Linked DNA regions of Thiorhodovibrio frisius. The protein of the gene in region 1 interacts with the protein of each later gene in a pairwise test. Links are inferred from orthologs where the notes say so. Each region holds a gene or a part of one and is shown on either strand. Other genes may lie near its edges. The genes, in order: Thiofri_RS21825 and ssb.

Region 1 (4,449 bases):
GAGCAGCACCGGCAGAACTTCCAGCAAACGCGCGCCACGCTCCTGCAAGCGTCCACCATGGCCATGGCGTGCAGCCAGCTTGAGCTGAAAACCCAGGCGCTGCTCGCGCCAAAAAGCCACCCAGTCAGCATTGAGTGTATTGGGCTGCGCGGTAGAGCCAATGGTGTTGTCCTGCTCCCAGCCAAAGTGCTCACGCGTGCGCCGATGCATTTGCGCGAGTTGCCGTCCGGCCTCGGCGGCGCTGTCGCCGCGCTGGCGGCCAAGATCGATCCACTCCATAGCAATGAATGCCTGACCGCCCGCAATTCCGGTGCATAGCGGCTGAGGCACGCGCGGACCATCGGCGGCTGCAAGCTCGGCCAGACCAGCCGCCTCGGCCTCGAACATAGCAAGCGTCTCGCCCTGGTTGAGTTTGACGAAAAAAGCCCGTTCACCATCGGCAAGCTGATAAGCCGAGTTGATGCAGCCACCGCCGACGGAGCGCGGCGCCGACGGAGAGAAATGCTTGCCGCTCGCAGCGGCGATCTGTTCGGAGATAAGCGGCCAGTGCATAAGTACTATGAGTCTAGTGTCGCGGTTCAGGCCACGCCCGGCATGCTTACCAAACGCTTCAACAGCGGGCTGGTGCGCGGAAAATGCGCGCGCAGAAACTCCATTTGGTCGACCAACACATGCCGGCCCATCAGATAGATGTATTCGGCATGGGTGGGCGTAAAGGGCACAGCAAGCAGCTCCATGCGCGCAGCCTCGGGCGTGCGCCCGGCCTTATAATTGTTGCAGCGCACGCAGGCAGTGACCACATTGTTCCAGTGGTTGCGCCCGCCCTGGCTGATTGGGCGCACATGATCGCGCGACAACTGGCGGTCTGAGAAACGCCCACCACAGTAAAGGCAGAGATGACCGTCGCGCTGAAACAGGGTGCGATTGCTCAGCGGCGGCGTGTAATCATCGCGCAGCTTGCTTGGCGCGTGCTGGGTACCATGGGTGGCGATAATAGAATGCACGCTGAGCTGGCTGCGCTCGCGCGTGATGGCGTTAATGCCACCGCGTAGCAAAAAAATGGCATCCCCGCAGGAATAGGCCACCTGCCCGAGAAAATAGAGCCGCGCCGCCACGCGATAATCGACCCACTCTAAAGGCATCCCGCCCAAATCAGTTCGAAGAATCTGCTGATTGAGTAACACGGTGATACAAGCCTGGATCGACAATACTGGTGCATGATACCGCCTCCGCCCGGCAACGCAACTGCTGGAAGTTTGGCTGACGCCGGGCTACCGCTCGCGCCTGCCCGCCGATGATGCCAACTTTGCAACTGTGTTTTCAACAATGCGCGGAAATCTGCAAAATCGACCAGCGTTGCTAATCGCGGCTATTCCAGCCGGGTCCGAGCATCGGGGCTTGACATTGAGCTCGGACTTTCAACAGCTTCCGAGGTGGCACCCGGTAAGCAACCAAAGAGTCCGAGACGGCTAGCACAAGCTGTCATAGATTGTCCGCACAACGCGACTTATCCATTGTTTTTATTGATATTTCTGAACATCTGGCCAAGAAGTAAGCAACATCAAGAAGTTGTAATATTTCTACCGACTTGGAACCAATGTGACAGCCTTATCCCCATACTTATCCACAGCCTTTGTGAACATTTTTCGGAACCAGCCGCCGCTGCGCGCAGCGGTAGTCGCCGGCCACATCGCCGCTTATTCTAAATCGGGCTGCTACCCGTCTTCTGCTGAGCCGGACCCCATTCACCGACGAAAGCCGCGCGCCTTGCTTGGTGCCGATTACCAGGCGTCGGTCGGCCACATCATTCACCCAGACTTGCCGCGATGAAACCAGCGAGAGATGGCCCCGCGATTCTGCAAGTCGCCGTCGCCGCACCCCTGCCCGAGCTGTTCGACTACCTCCCGCTGACCAATGGTGACACCAGCCCGAAACCCCAGCCCGGCATGCGGGTGCTGGTGCCCTTCGGTCGCGGCCGGCGGGTCGGTATGATCGTGGGAATCGCCGCCGACAGCGATCTGCCACCGGAACGGCTCAAGGGCATGCTGGCGATTCTCGATCAGGAGCCCCTGTTACAACCGGCAGATCTGGAATTCATTCTCTGGAGCGCGCGCTATTACCGCGCAGCCCCTGGAGAAGCCCTGTTCACCGCCCTGCCAACGCGACTGCGGCGGCCAGAGCCTGCGCAAACCCGCAACCTGCCTGGGTGGCGGCTGACTGCGGCCGGGCAAACTACCGCGTCTGCCACCCTTAACCGCGCGCCACGCCAAAGGGCAACCATTGACTACTTGCACGAGTGTCCAGCCGGGGTCAGCCAGCGTCAGCTCAATGACGCGCTTGGCGCCTGCGGCCCCAGTCTGCGCGCCTTGGCCGAGAGAGGGCTGATCGAGCCTTGTCAGGTGGCACCTCCCGCGCTGGTGCCTCAGGAGGCTGACGAGCCACCAGCGCCCGCCGAGATGGCACCCACTCCGGAACTTAACCCGCAACAAGCCGAGGCGGTCGCTGCCGTGCGCGCCAGCCAGGGCTTTGCGGGCTTTCTGCTCGATGGCATCACAGGCAGCGGCAAAACGGAGGTCTATCTGCGCCTGATCGGCGACGCGCTCGACCTCGGCTGCCAAATTTTGATCCTGGTGCCCGAGATCGGTCTGACCCCGCAGCTCGAGCAGCGTTTACGCGCGCGCATCCCGGCACCCATGGTGGTGCTGCATTCAGGTCTGAGCGAGCGCGAGCGCGAAGAGCGCTGGTTCCAGGGCGCGCGCGGCCGGGCGCGGGTGCTGCTCGGCACCCGCTCGGCCATTTTCGCACCGCTGCCAGAGCTTGCCCTGATCATTGTCGACGAGGAACATGACTTGTCACTCAAGCAGCAGGACGGCTTTCGCTATTCGGCGCGCGATCTCGCCGTGCGCCGCGCGCAACTATGCGACTGCCCGGTGATCCTGGGCTCCGCCACGCCCTCGCTTGAGAGCCTGCACAATTGCGAACGCGGGCGCTACCAACGCCTGGTACTGTCGCACCGCGCCGGGCAGGCCCAGGCCCCGCGCGTTCAGGTCGCCGATATTCGCGGCCAGTATCTGGATACCGGCATGGGTCCGCTGTTGCTCCAACGCATCGAAGAGCGCATCAACCAGGGCGAACAGGTCTTGTTGTTTCTCAACCGGCGCGGCTTCTCGCCGGTGCTCACCTGCCATGATTGCGGCTGGATCAGCGAATGCATCCGCTGCGACGCGCGCCTGACCATTCATCGCAACCGCAGCGAGCTGCGCTGCCATCATTGCGGCCTGATTCGCCCGCTGCCGGCGCGTTGCCCCTATTGCGAAGGACCGGATCTGCGCCCGCTCGGCCAGGGCACCGAACGCGTCGAGGACAGCCTGCGCCAGCGCTTTCCCGGCATTCCGCTCGCGCGCATCGACCGCGACAGCACCAGTCGCAAGGGCGAGCTCGAGCGCCTGCTCGCCGGGGCACTCAATGGGGAGTTTCGCATCCTGCTCGGCACCCAGATGCTGGCCAAGGGCCACCACCTTCCAGGCATCACGCTGGTTGGCATTCTTGATCTGGACCACGGCCTTTATGGCGCCGACTTTCGCGCCACCGAGCGCATGGCGCAGCTGCTGGTGCAGGTTGCCGGGCGCGCCGGACGGGCTGAGAAACCCGGCACTGTCATACTGCAAACCCGCCACCCGCATCATCCCATGCTGCGCGCCCTGCTCGAACGTGGCTATGGCGCCTTCGCCCGCGCCGCGCTCGCGGAGCGCCGCGCCGCCGGCATGCCGCCTTTTTCTTACCAGGTACTGATCCGCGCCGACAGCCCGCGCGAGGAAGCGGCAATGGCCTTTTTGCAGCAAGCCGCGACCCAGGCACGCGAGCTACAGACTCCAGACATCGAACTCTGGGGGCCAGCGCCGGCAGCCATGGAGCAACGCGCGGGCAGACACCGCGCCCAATTGCTCCTGCAAGCACCCGAGCGCGCCCCGCTGCACCGACTGCTCGAGCGCCTGCTGCCGCGCCTGCGCGCCCTGCCCCGCCCCCGCGAACTGCGCTTCAGCCTGGATGTGGACCCGCAGGAGACGCTGTAGGTGGTGTCCGCGAACAAGTATCCCGGCAGTTTGCCTGTGGGCGAATCAATTCGCCTCTACGGCACTGATCGGCAGGTTTCCGAAGATCCATAGCCCCAAACACCCCGAAGAATTTCAGCTGTACTTTCACGGTAATGTAGCGATGCTTTCATGCTTTCCGTTATCCTAGCCGCAGTCGCTCTTTAAAGCTTGGGGCCATTCAGATGCCCCATCTCTACCGCCTTTGTCCGAAACACGCATGAAGCAAGCACTCCTCTCCCTGGTTGAACAAGCCTGGGCTGCCCTGGCGAGCCAGGATGGATTCGACCCGAGCGCCGCCCAAGGCCGCGCGCAAATTGATCGCGCGCGCGATCCGGCCCATGGCGACTTCGCCACC
Region 2 (8,266 bases), 2.1 Mb from region 1 along the record:
AAGACCCAGCGCTACGGCACCTGCAACACCATGGAGACCCTGCTGGTGGCCGCGCCTGTGGCGGCAGATATTCTGCCGCGCCTGGCCAGCGCGCTGACCGAGAAGGGTGTTGAACTGCGCGGCTGTGCTGAGACCTGCCGGCTGATCTCCGCTGCTGTGCCCGCAACCGATGCCGATTGGGACACCGAGTATCTGGCCGCCATTCTGTCTATTCGGGTCGTTTCTGGCTTGGATGCGGCCATCGACCACATCGAGTGCCACAGTTCGCGCCACACCGACAGCATTGTGACCGAAGACTACAGTCGCGCCCGGCGCTTTTTGCGCGAGGTCGATTCCAGTTCGGTGATGGTCAATGCCTCCACCCGCTTTGCCGACGGCTTCGAGTACGGTCTAGGTGCCGAAATCGGCATTAGCACCGACAAGTTTCATGCCCGCGGCCCGGTTGGACTGGAAGGTCTGACCAGCCAGAAATTTGTCGTGCTCGGGGATGGTGAGATTCGCGCTTAAGCTGTCTGGCCCATGATCGGCATCTTCGGCGGCACCTTCGATCCGGTCCATTTTGGCCATTTGCGCCCGGCGCTTGAGGTGCATCAGACGTTGGGGCTTGAGGAGTTGCGACTTATCCCGCTCAATCAGGCTGTGCATCGTGCCCAGCCGGTGGCCTCGGGTGAAGCGCGCCTGCGCATGCTTGAGGCCGCAGTCGCCGATCAGCCGGGGTTCTTTGTTGATCGCCGCGAGCTTGATCGCGCGGGCCCCTCGCGCACGCTCGATACGCTCTTATCCCTGCGCGCGGAGTTCGGGCAGCAGCGTCCATTGTGCCTGCTGATCGGCGGCGATGCCTTCGAGACCTTTGCCGACTGGCACCAACCTGAGCGGATTCTGAAACTGGCGCATCTGGTCGTGATGCGCCGCCCGGAAGCCAGCGAGCCCAGTGATCCGCGCCTGCACGCCATGCTCGCTCGGCAGCGCACGGCTGAGGTTGAACGACTGCGCCAAACACCGGCTGGCGCTATCTGGTATCAGCACGTCACCCAGCTTGCCATCTCCGCCACCGCCATCCGCGCTGCCCTGGCATTGGGGGAGAGTCCACGTTATCTGCTGCCAGAGCCGGTTTTTGCGATGATTCGCGCGACGGGGATGTATGCATCGGAAAGATCTGGCGGGGATTTCGATGCGGCCCGGGCTGACCAGACAGACGACAGACTAAGGTGATTTCGGAAAAATGATGTCCCAAAGCAGCCAGCTGAGATATTTGTTTACGGAAACGACCTAAAAAGGAATGTCGTCGTCGAAAGGTTCATCCAAACCTGGTCCGGATTGATCGGGGGGCGGTGCCGGAGACTGGGCTGGTTGCTGGTTGGGGTATTGGCTCGGATATTGGCCGGAGTTTTGGGGCGCCGGAGCTTGCTGTTGAGGAGATTGCTGGTCAGGATATGGGGCTTGCGCATAGGTGGTCGCAGCGGCTGTCCCAATGCCGGGGGCCGGGTCGCTCGTCCAGCTGCCGCCGGAGTTGTCGGCGCCATAATCGCCGCCACTGGGACGGCTGTCGAGCATCTGCATGCTGCCGGTCATGTCGACAATAACCTCGGTCGTATAGCGGTCCTGGCCATCTTGGCCCTGCCATTTTCGTGTTCGCAGCTTGCCTTCGATGAAAACCTTGGAGCCTTTGCGCAGATACTGCTTGGCGATTTCGGCGAGTTTTCCGCGAATCACGATGCGGTGCCATTCGGTGCGTTCCTGGGGTTCGCCGGTGTTGCGGTCTTTCCATGACTCGCTGGTGGCGATGGACAAGTTGGTTACTGCATCGCCATTGGGAAAGTAGCGAATCTCGGGATCATTGCCGAGGTTGCCAATAAGAATCACTTTGTTGACGCCACGGGAAGCCATTTGCGTTCTCCATCTCCGTTAAGTAAATCTGTGCTCATCTTGCCGAATGGGCTGGCGTATTGTCCAGTGGCTGGCTGACCCTGGCACTCAATCGATGAAGATCTGCGTTGTTGCCTGGCTGCCGGCCGCGTCGATCAGCAGAACCCGGGCGAATCCGCGACCGTCCGGGTACCAGCGACTGGAGCGCGCAAAGGCGTCGCTTCTGATCGGCTGACCATTGATGATCCAGCGAAAGGGTGGCTGACCGCCTCGGGCCTTAAGAATTAGTGCCGGCGGCGAGCTGGACGAATTGGCGGCATTGAGATCGATACGGGCGCCATCTGGTGGGTAGGCGATCTGTACTTGGGGCGAGGCGAATCCGTGCGCACTGCGGCTGCCGACTTTCTGCAGCGGTGACGGGAGCTGGTCGCTGCTAAGTTGCAAGATTCCAGGTGGCGCGGCGGGAAAGGCAGTGGGTCGGCCCAGACGCGCAAAGGCATCGACGAGGATTGGCACGGCGACGCTCGCGCCGGTCAGTTCGGTGACTGGCGCGCCATCGGGGCGGCCGGCCCAGACGCCGACAACATGGCGCCCGTCGAAGCCGAGCGCCCAGGCATCGCGATAGCCGAATGAAGTTCCGGTTTTGACCGCGATGGCCGCTGCTCCCCCGTTCGTAGCATTGGCGCCGGACAGAATGGAAGTCAGGTACCATGCGGCGCGCGGGTCCAGTACGGGCGTTGGTGGACTCGGGCGCCGTGTTGGCGAAGTCGTGGAGAGTGCGCGTTGTTCGCTCAGGGCAACGGGCTGTCCGCCGCGGGCAATGGCGGTATAGAGGGCCATCAGATCGCGCAGGCGCAGACCGACACCGCCAAGCGCGATGGCCAGACCGGCGGGGCGGTTGCCAGGGAGTTGCGGCGCGGCACCCGCGCGCCTGAGTCGCGCCAGCAGCCGCACCGGGCCGATGTGCTCGAGCATAATGACCGCAGGGACGTTGAGCGAGCGTTGCAGCGCCTCGCGCACCGTTACTGTGCCGGTAAAATCGCCATCGAAATTGGCCGGGGCGTAGTCACCGAAGCCCATCGGGCGATCCTCGATCAGGCTTTCGGGGTGGGCGATGCCAAGCTCGAACCCAAGGCCATAAATGAGCGGTTTCAGGGTCGAGCCGGGGGAGCGCACGGCGTCAGTCATGTCGATGAAGCCATCGCGCGCGACATCGGTGTAGCCGGCCGAGCCAACCGATGCCAGCACTTCACCGGAACTGTGCTCGACTACCATGATGGCTAGGGAAACAGACGGGGCGAGGGCAGTAGCATGTTCCCTGGCCAGGGTTTCAAGCGCCTGTTGTAGCGGGGCCGACAGGGTGAGTTGCAGCACGGGTGCATCGGGCAGGCGCCGCCACCAGTATTCGGCGCGATGGGCCGCGAGTTGCGGGAGTGGGCGGCGCTGGCGCGGGACAGCTTCCTGCATGGCCTGTTCGGCCAGTTCTGGGCTGATGATTCCGCGCGCGGCAGCGCGGGCGAGCACCCGGTTGCGCGCGTCCCTGGCCGTCTCAGGGAAGCGATCCGGGCGCCGTCGCTCCGGGGATTGGGGCAGGGCAACTAGCAATGCGGCCTCGGCTGCGCTCAGGCGGCGCGGTTCCTTGCCAAAATACGCCAGACTGGCGGAACGCACCCCTTCAAGATTGCCGCCATAGCCGGCGTGTTGCAGATAGGCTTGTAATATCTCCGTCTTGCTAGCCGAGCGTTCAAGCGCAAGTGCCCCTAGGACCTGCTGCCATTTTCCGCTCAGCGAGCGGGTGTGGCTCTGCTCGAGCAGACGCACAAGCTGCATGCTGAGCGTGGAGCCACCGGAGACGATGCGCCCTTCGCCCAGCATTTGGGTCAGGGCGCGAACCATGGCCGCCCAGTCGACACCATGGTGGGTAAAGAAGCGGCGGTCTTCCCACACCAGCAAGAGGTCGATCAGCTGGGGATCGATGTCCTTGAGGCGCAGCGGCAGGCGCCAGCGTCCATCACTGACCGGAGCGGCGCGCAAAAGCTGGCCGTCGCGATCAAGAATAAGCCTTGAGACCGGGGTGGTCAGTTCGGGGGGCGGTTGCAGGCGACTGGCGATGCTGAACGCCCCCAGCAAGCCGAGTATCAGAATAAGGGCCGTAGGCAGCCCGTAGTGCTGAAGGACGCGTGCGATCATTTAATTACAAAACAGATAATTAAAGACATTTATTGAGATTGATTCTAGATAATTGGCACGCGTTGGCAGAAAGTTGCACAATCATCCATCATTTACCGGCGACAATCCACCATCCACTAAGGGCAGCAGGCATGGCCGATTTTCTCACGCTGGGCTGGCAGGGCATCTTTACCCTCGGCTTGGTTCTGGTGTGTTTTACGCTTCTTGCAAGAACGCGCATTGCGCCCGACATCGTCACCTCAGGCGTGCTGACTCTGCTGCTCGTGTCGGGCATTCTGACCCCGATCGAAGCCCTGGCTGGTTTTTCTAACCCTGGGATGCTGACGGTTGCTGTGCTCTATGTCGTGGTCAGCGGACTGACCGAAACCGGCGCCGTTGGTTGGATCAGTCAGTCGTTGCTCGGGCGCCCGCGCGGAGCAACCGGCGCGCAACTGCGTCTGATGCTTCCGGTGGCGGGCTTGAGCGCTTTTCTAAACAATACACCTGTCGTTGCCATTTTCATTCCCGCAGTCACCGAGTGGGCCAAACGCAACCGTCTGCAATTATCCAAACTACTGATTCCATTAAGCTATGCCAGCATTGCCGGGGGTGCCTGTACCCTGATTGGCACCAGCACCAATCTGGTGGTCAATGGGCTCTATGTGGAGCGCACCGGCGCGGCGGGCCTTGGCTTGTTTGAACTAGCCTGGATCGGGCTGCCGGTGGTGGTGACAGTGGTGCTGTTTCTGGTGCTGGCCGGGCGCTGGCTGCTGCCGACGCGGCCAGCGACGGTGGCGGCGTTCGAGGATGTTCGCCGCTACACGGTCGAGATGCTAGTCGAGCCAAACAGTCCGCTTGCCGGCAAGCGTGTCGAGCAGGCAGGGCTGCGCCAACTACCGGGGCTGTTTTTGATTGAAATCGAGCGTCAGGATCGAATTATCCCGGCGGTTTCGTCCCAGGAGTTGCTGCACCAGAATGATCGGCTGGTGTTTGCAGGCGTGATCGACTCGGTGATGGATCTACAGCGCATTCGCGGTCTGGTGCCGGCGACCAATCAGGTGTTCAAGCTCGACGGACCTCGGCGTGATCGTTGTTTCGTGGAAGTGGTCTTGTCGAACAAATGCCCTCTGATCGGCCAGACAGTGCGCGAGGGCCGTTTTCGCGCCCGCTACAATGCGGTGATCATCGCCCTGTCGCGCAATGGCGAGCGGGTGTGCGGCAAGATCGGCGATATTGCCTTGAGCCCGGGCGATACGCTGTTACTCGAATCGCACCCGGAGTTTGTGCTGCAACAGCGCGATTCGCGCGATTTTCTGGTCGTCAGTCAGCTCGGCGATCAGCACCCGCTCAATCACCAGCGTGCCCCCCTGGCCATCACCATTGTCGTGGCCATGGTGGCAGCGGCCGGTTCTGGATTCTTGAGCATGCTCGAGGCCGCGCTGCTGGCAGCCGGAGCCATGATCATGAGCGGCTGCACGCCAGGACGGGTGGCTCGGCGCGCGCCGGATCGGCAGGTGCTGACGGTGATTGCGACATCCTTCGGTATTGGTGCCGCACTCGAAAAAACCGGGGTTGCGACCCTGCTGGCAGGCTCCTTGATTGGGCTTGCCCAGGGTGGTCCCTGGCTGTCGCTGGTCCTGGTGTTTGTCGTCACCGCTCTACTGACCGCCGTGGCTACCAACAATGTTGCGGCGGTACTGGCGTTTCCGATCGCGCTGGATACGGCCATGCAGATGGGGGTCGATCCAACCGGCTTCATGGTGGTCGTCATGATCGCCGCCTCGGCCAGTTTCGCCACGCCCATCGGATATCAGACTAATCTGATGGTGTATAGCGTCGGCGGTTATCGGTTCTCGGACTTTGTCCGCGTCGGCACGCCTCTGACGATGCTGGTGGGGCTGGTGACCATTTTGCTGGTGCCGCTGATCTGGCCGTTCTGAGTTCTTCCGGAGCCGACAGGCATGCAAAAAATCTGCCTTTAAAGCATACTCTGTGCCGGAAGGCAGCTGCCTGAGGAGCGTGCCCCTGGCTCCTCGATTCAGATTATTTCCGCATTTAACCTGCGCCAGGTCAGTTTTTTTCTTAACACCCAATTAGCAAAAGGTTAATATGAGGGGGTGAGCCATAGCGCTCCAAGTCCGTCGCTCGATCGATCCCTCGTTCAGGCATCCGCCGTACAGGCTCGGTCTACTTACCATCGATCTCTTCATGGGAGGAAATTCCATGTCCCAGTCGCCAAGCACCGACGCATCAACCGGATCTTCGTCCGCCAAGTCCAAGGGCGGTGGCTCCATGCTACTCGGCCTGATGCCGTTATTGGTTCTCTTCGGTGCCACTGTCCTGCTTTATAACCTTACCAGCGGAGGCTTCTCCGAGGCCTTCATGTACTGGGAATATTTCATGGGCTTCATCGCGCTCTACTTTCTGTTTTCCGGGTGGAGCCAAGCGTATCTTAATGGGAATTCCAGCCTGTGGTACCTGATCAGGCAGTGTGTCCATTGGGGTGCCTTGTTCGCTTTAGTCTATGTGCTCAATATCCAGGGTATCCGCGAACTGATCCCGGATCCGCAATACACCATTTTGTTGCTGTATCTGATTGCTTTCACCACCCTGCTCGCGGCTATCCAGATGAATATCAAGATGATTTTCTTCGCCGCGTTTATGGTTTTCGTCGCTTATCTGATCGCTGTTCCAGAAAACAATCCGGCCTTGATCAAGCTGGGCGAAGCCTTTCAGGTGGCTGAAGCGCCTACCAAGCCCCTCATGATGACTATCTGGGTGGCTGTGGCCGGCTTTGTTGGTACTTTGTTTTTCAAAGCATCAATGGGCGGCGCCATTTCCGCCAAGCGTGCTGCTAGCAAGCATTAGCGGATTAGCTAAATAACCGCGTCACGGCTGCTCGCGTGGCGCGGTTATTTGTTGGCTTGTGAGATGTCTTCCACTTGGCCCGCTTAGGTATCGGCTGGCCTCTTCTGGGATGCGCGTCTGGTTCTGAAAAATCCCCGCAAGAGTTCGCCGCAGGCATCGGCAAGGACGGGCCCGCGACACTGAGTGCGGTGATTGAAACGCCCGTCTGCGGGCAGCAGATCAAAGCGGCTACCACAGGCGCCTGCCTTGGGGTCCGTGGCACCAAAAATCACAGTCTCCACCCGAGCATGGATGATGGCACCGGCGCACATGACGCAGGGCTCAAGGGTGACATAAAGGCTGGAACCTGGCAGTCGGTAATTGCCACGTCGGCGTCCGGCATCGCGCAATGCCAGAATTTCGGCATGAGCGCTTGGGTCGTGCAGTGTGATGGGGCGATTCCAGCCCTCACCAACAATTTCCCCATCAATTACCAGCAGAGCGCCGACAGGCACTTCCCCCTCATCGGCGGCCCGCCCGGCCAAGGCAAGCGCCCGCTGTATCCAGCGATCATCCTCCACTGCGCAGGCCGTTATCGGTCAACTGCGGCTCCCTTCCTATTCCCATTCAATGGTGCCGGGAGGCTTGCCGGTCACATCATAGACGACCCGGGAAATGCCGGCGACCTCATTGACAATTCTGTGACTGACCTGGGCAAGAAAGTCGTATGGCAGTTCTGCCCAGCGGGCGGTCATGAAGTCGATGGTTTCGACCGCGCGCAGCGCGATCACATGCGCATACTGACGGTTGTCTCCAACCACTCCGACTGAGCGCACTGGCAGAAAGACCGCAAAGGCCTGGGAGACCTGATCGTAGAGCCCGGCGCGGCGCAGTTCTTCAATAAAAATAGCGTCTGCCAGCCGCAGCCGATCAGCATAATCCTTGTGGACTTCGCCCAGGATGCGCACGCCGAGACCGGGGCCTGGAAAGGGATGGCGATAGACCATGTCTGCCGGCAGGCCAAGCTCTAGCCCAAGCTTGCGCACCTCGTCTTTGAACAACTCCCGCAGGGGTTCGAGCAGTTTCAGCTGCATGCGCTCAGGCAGACCGCCGACGTTGTGATGGGATTTGATGACTTTAGCCTTGCCTGTGCGGGCGCCGGCGGATTCAATCACATCGGGGTAGATGGTTCCCTGGGCCAGCCAGCGCACCTCCGGGTGGCGCGCGGCTTCCTGCTCGAACACCTCAATGAAGGTATTGCCAATGCGCTTGCGCTTCTGTTCAGGATCGTCAACGCCGGCCAAGCGCGCAAGAAAGCGCTCCTCGGCATCCACTTTGACCACGCGCACGCCCATGTGCCGCGCGAAGGTGGCCATGACCTGGT

The links.
Region 2: the proteins of Thiofri_RS21825 (region 1) and ssb interact in binary tests that used the Escherichia coli proteins (3 or more experiments, as listed by UniProt). The link is inferred for Thiorhodovibrio frisius from one-to-one orthologs.

What each region holds. Positions count from the first base shown.
Region 1 is NZ_CP121471.1:4,779,168-4,783,616, forward strand. Bases 1,455-4,449 are described here. They hold Thiofri_RS21825 (primosomal protein N'), read left to right. Parts: upstream 1,455-1,826; coding sequence 1,827-4,073; downstream 4,074-4,449. Other genes in these bases: argS (arginine--tRNA ligase), read left to right, coding at 4,312-4,449. In the rest of the region: Thiofri_RS21815 (fructosamine kinase family protein), read right to left, coding at 1-552; Thiofri_RS21820 (HNH endonuclease), read right to left, coding at 579-1,142.
Region 2 is NZ_CP121471.1:2,723,867-2,732,132, reverse strand. Bases 79-2,784 are described here. They hold ssb (single-stranded DNA-binding protein), read right to left. Parts: upstream 1,888-2,784; coding sequence 1,270-1,887; downstream 79-1,269. Other genes in these bases: pbpC (penicillin-binding protein 1C), read right to left, coding at 1,975-2,784; nadD (nicotinate-nucleotide adenylyltransferase), read left to right, coding at 520-1,212; Thiofri_RS12655 (glutamate-5-semialdehyde dehydrogenase), read left to right, coding at 79-507. Outside these bases: more of Thiofri_RS12655, read left to right, coding at 1-78; more of pbpC, read right to left, coding at 2,785-4,056; Thiofri_RS12635 (SLC13 family permease), read left to right, coding at 4,188-5,975; Thiofri_RS12630 (hypothetical protein), read left to right, coding at 6,259-6,903; tRNA adenosine(34) deaminase TadA, read right to left, coding at 6,987-7,463; guaA (glutamine-hydrolyzing GMP synthase), read right to left, coding at 7,500-8,266. UniProt on the Escherichia coli protein: Plays an important role in DNA replication, recombination and repair. Binds to ssDNA and to an array of partner proteins to recruit them to their sites of action during DNA metabolism. Acts as a sliding platform that migrates on DNA via reptation.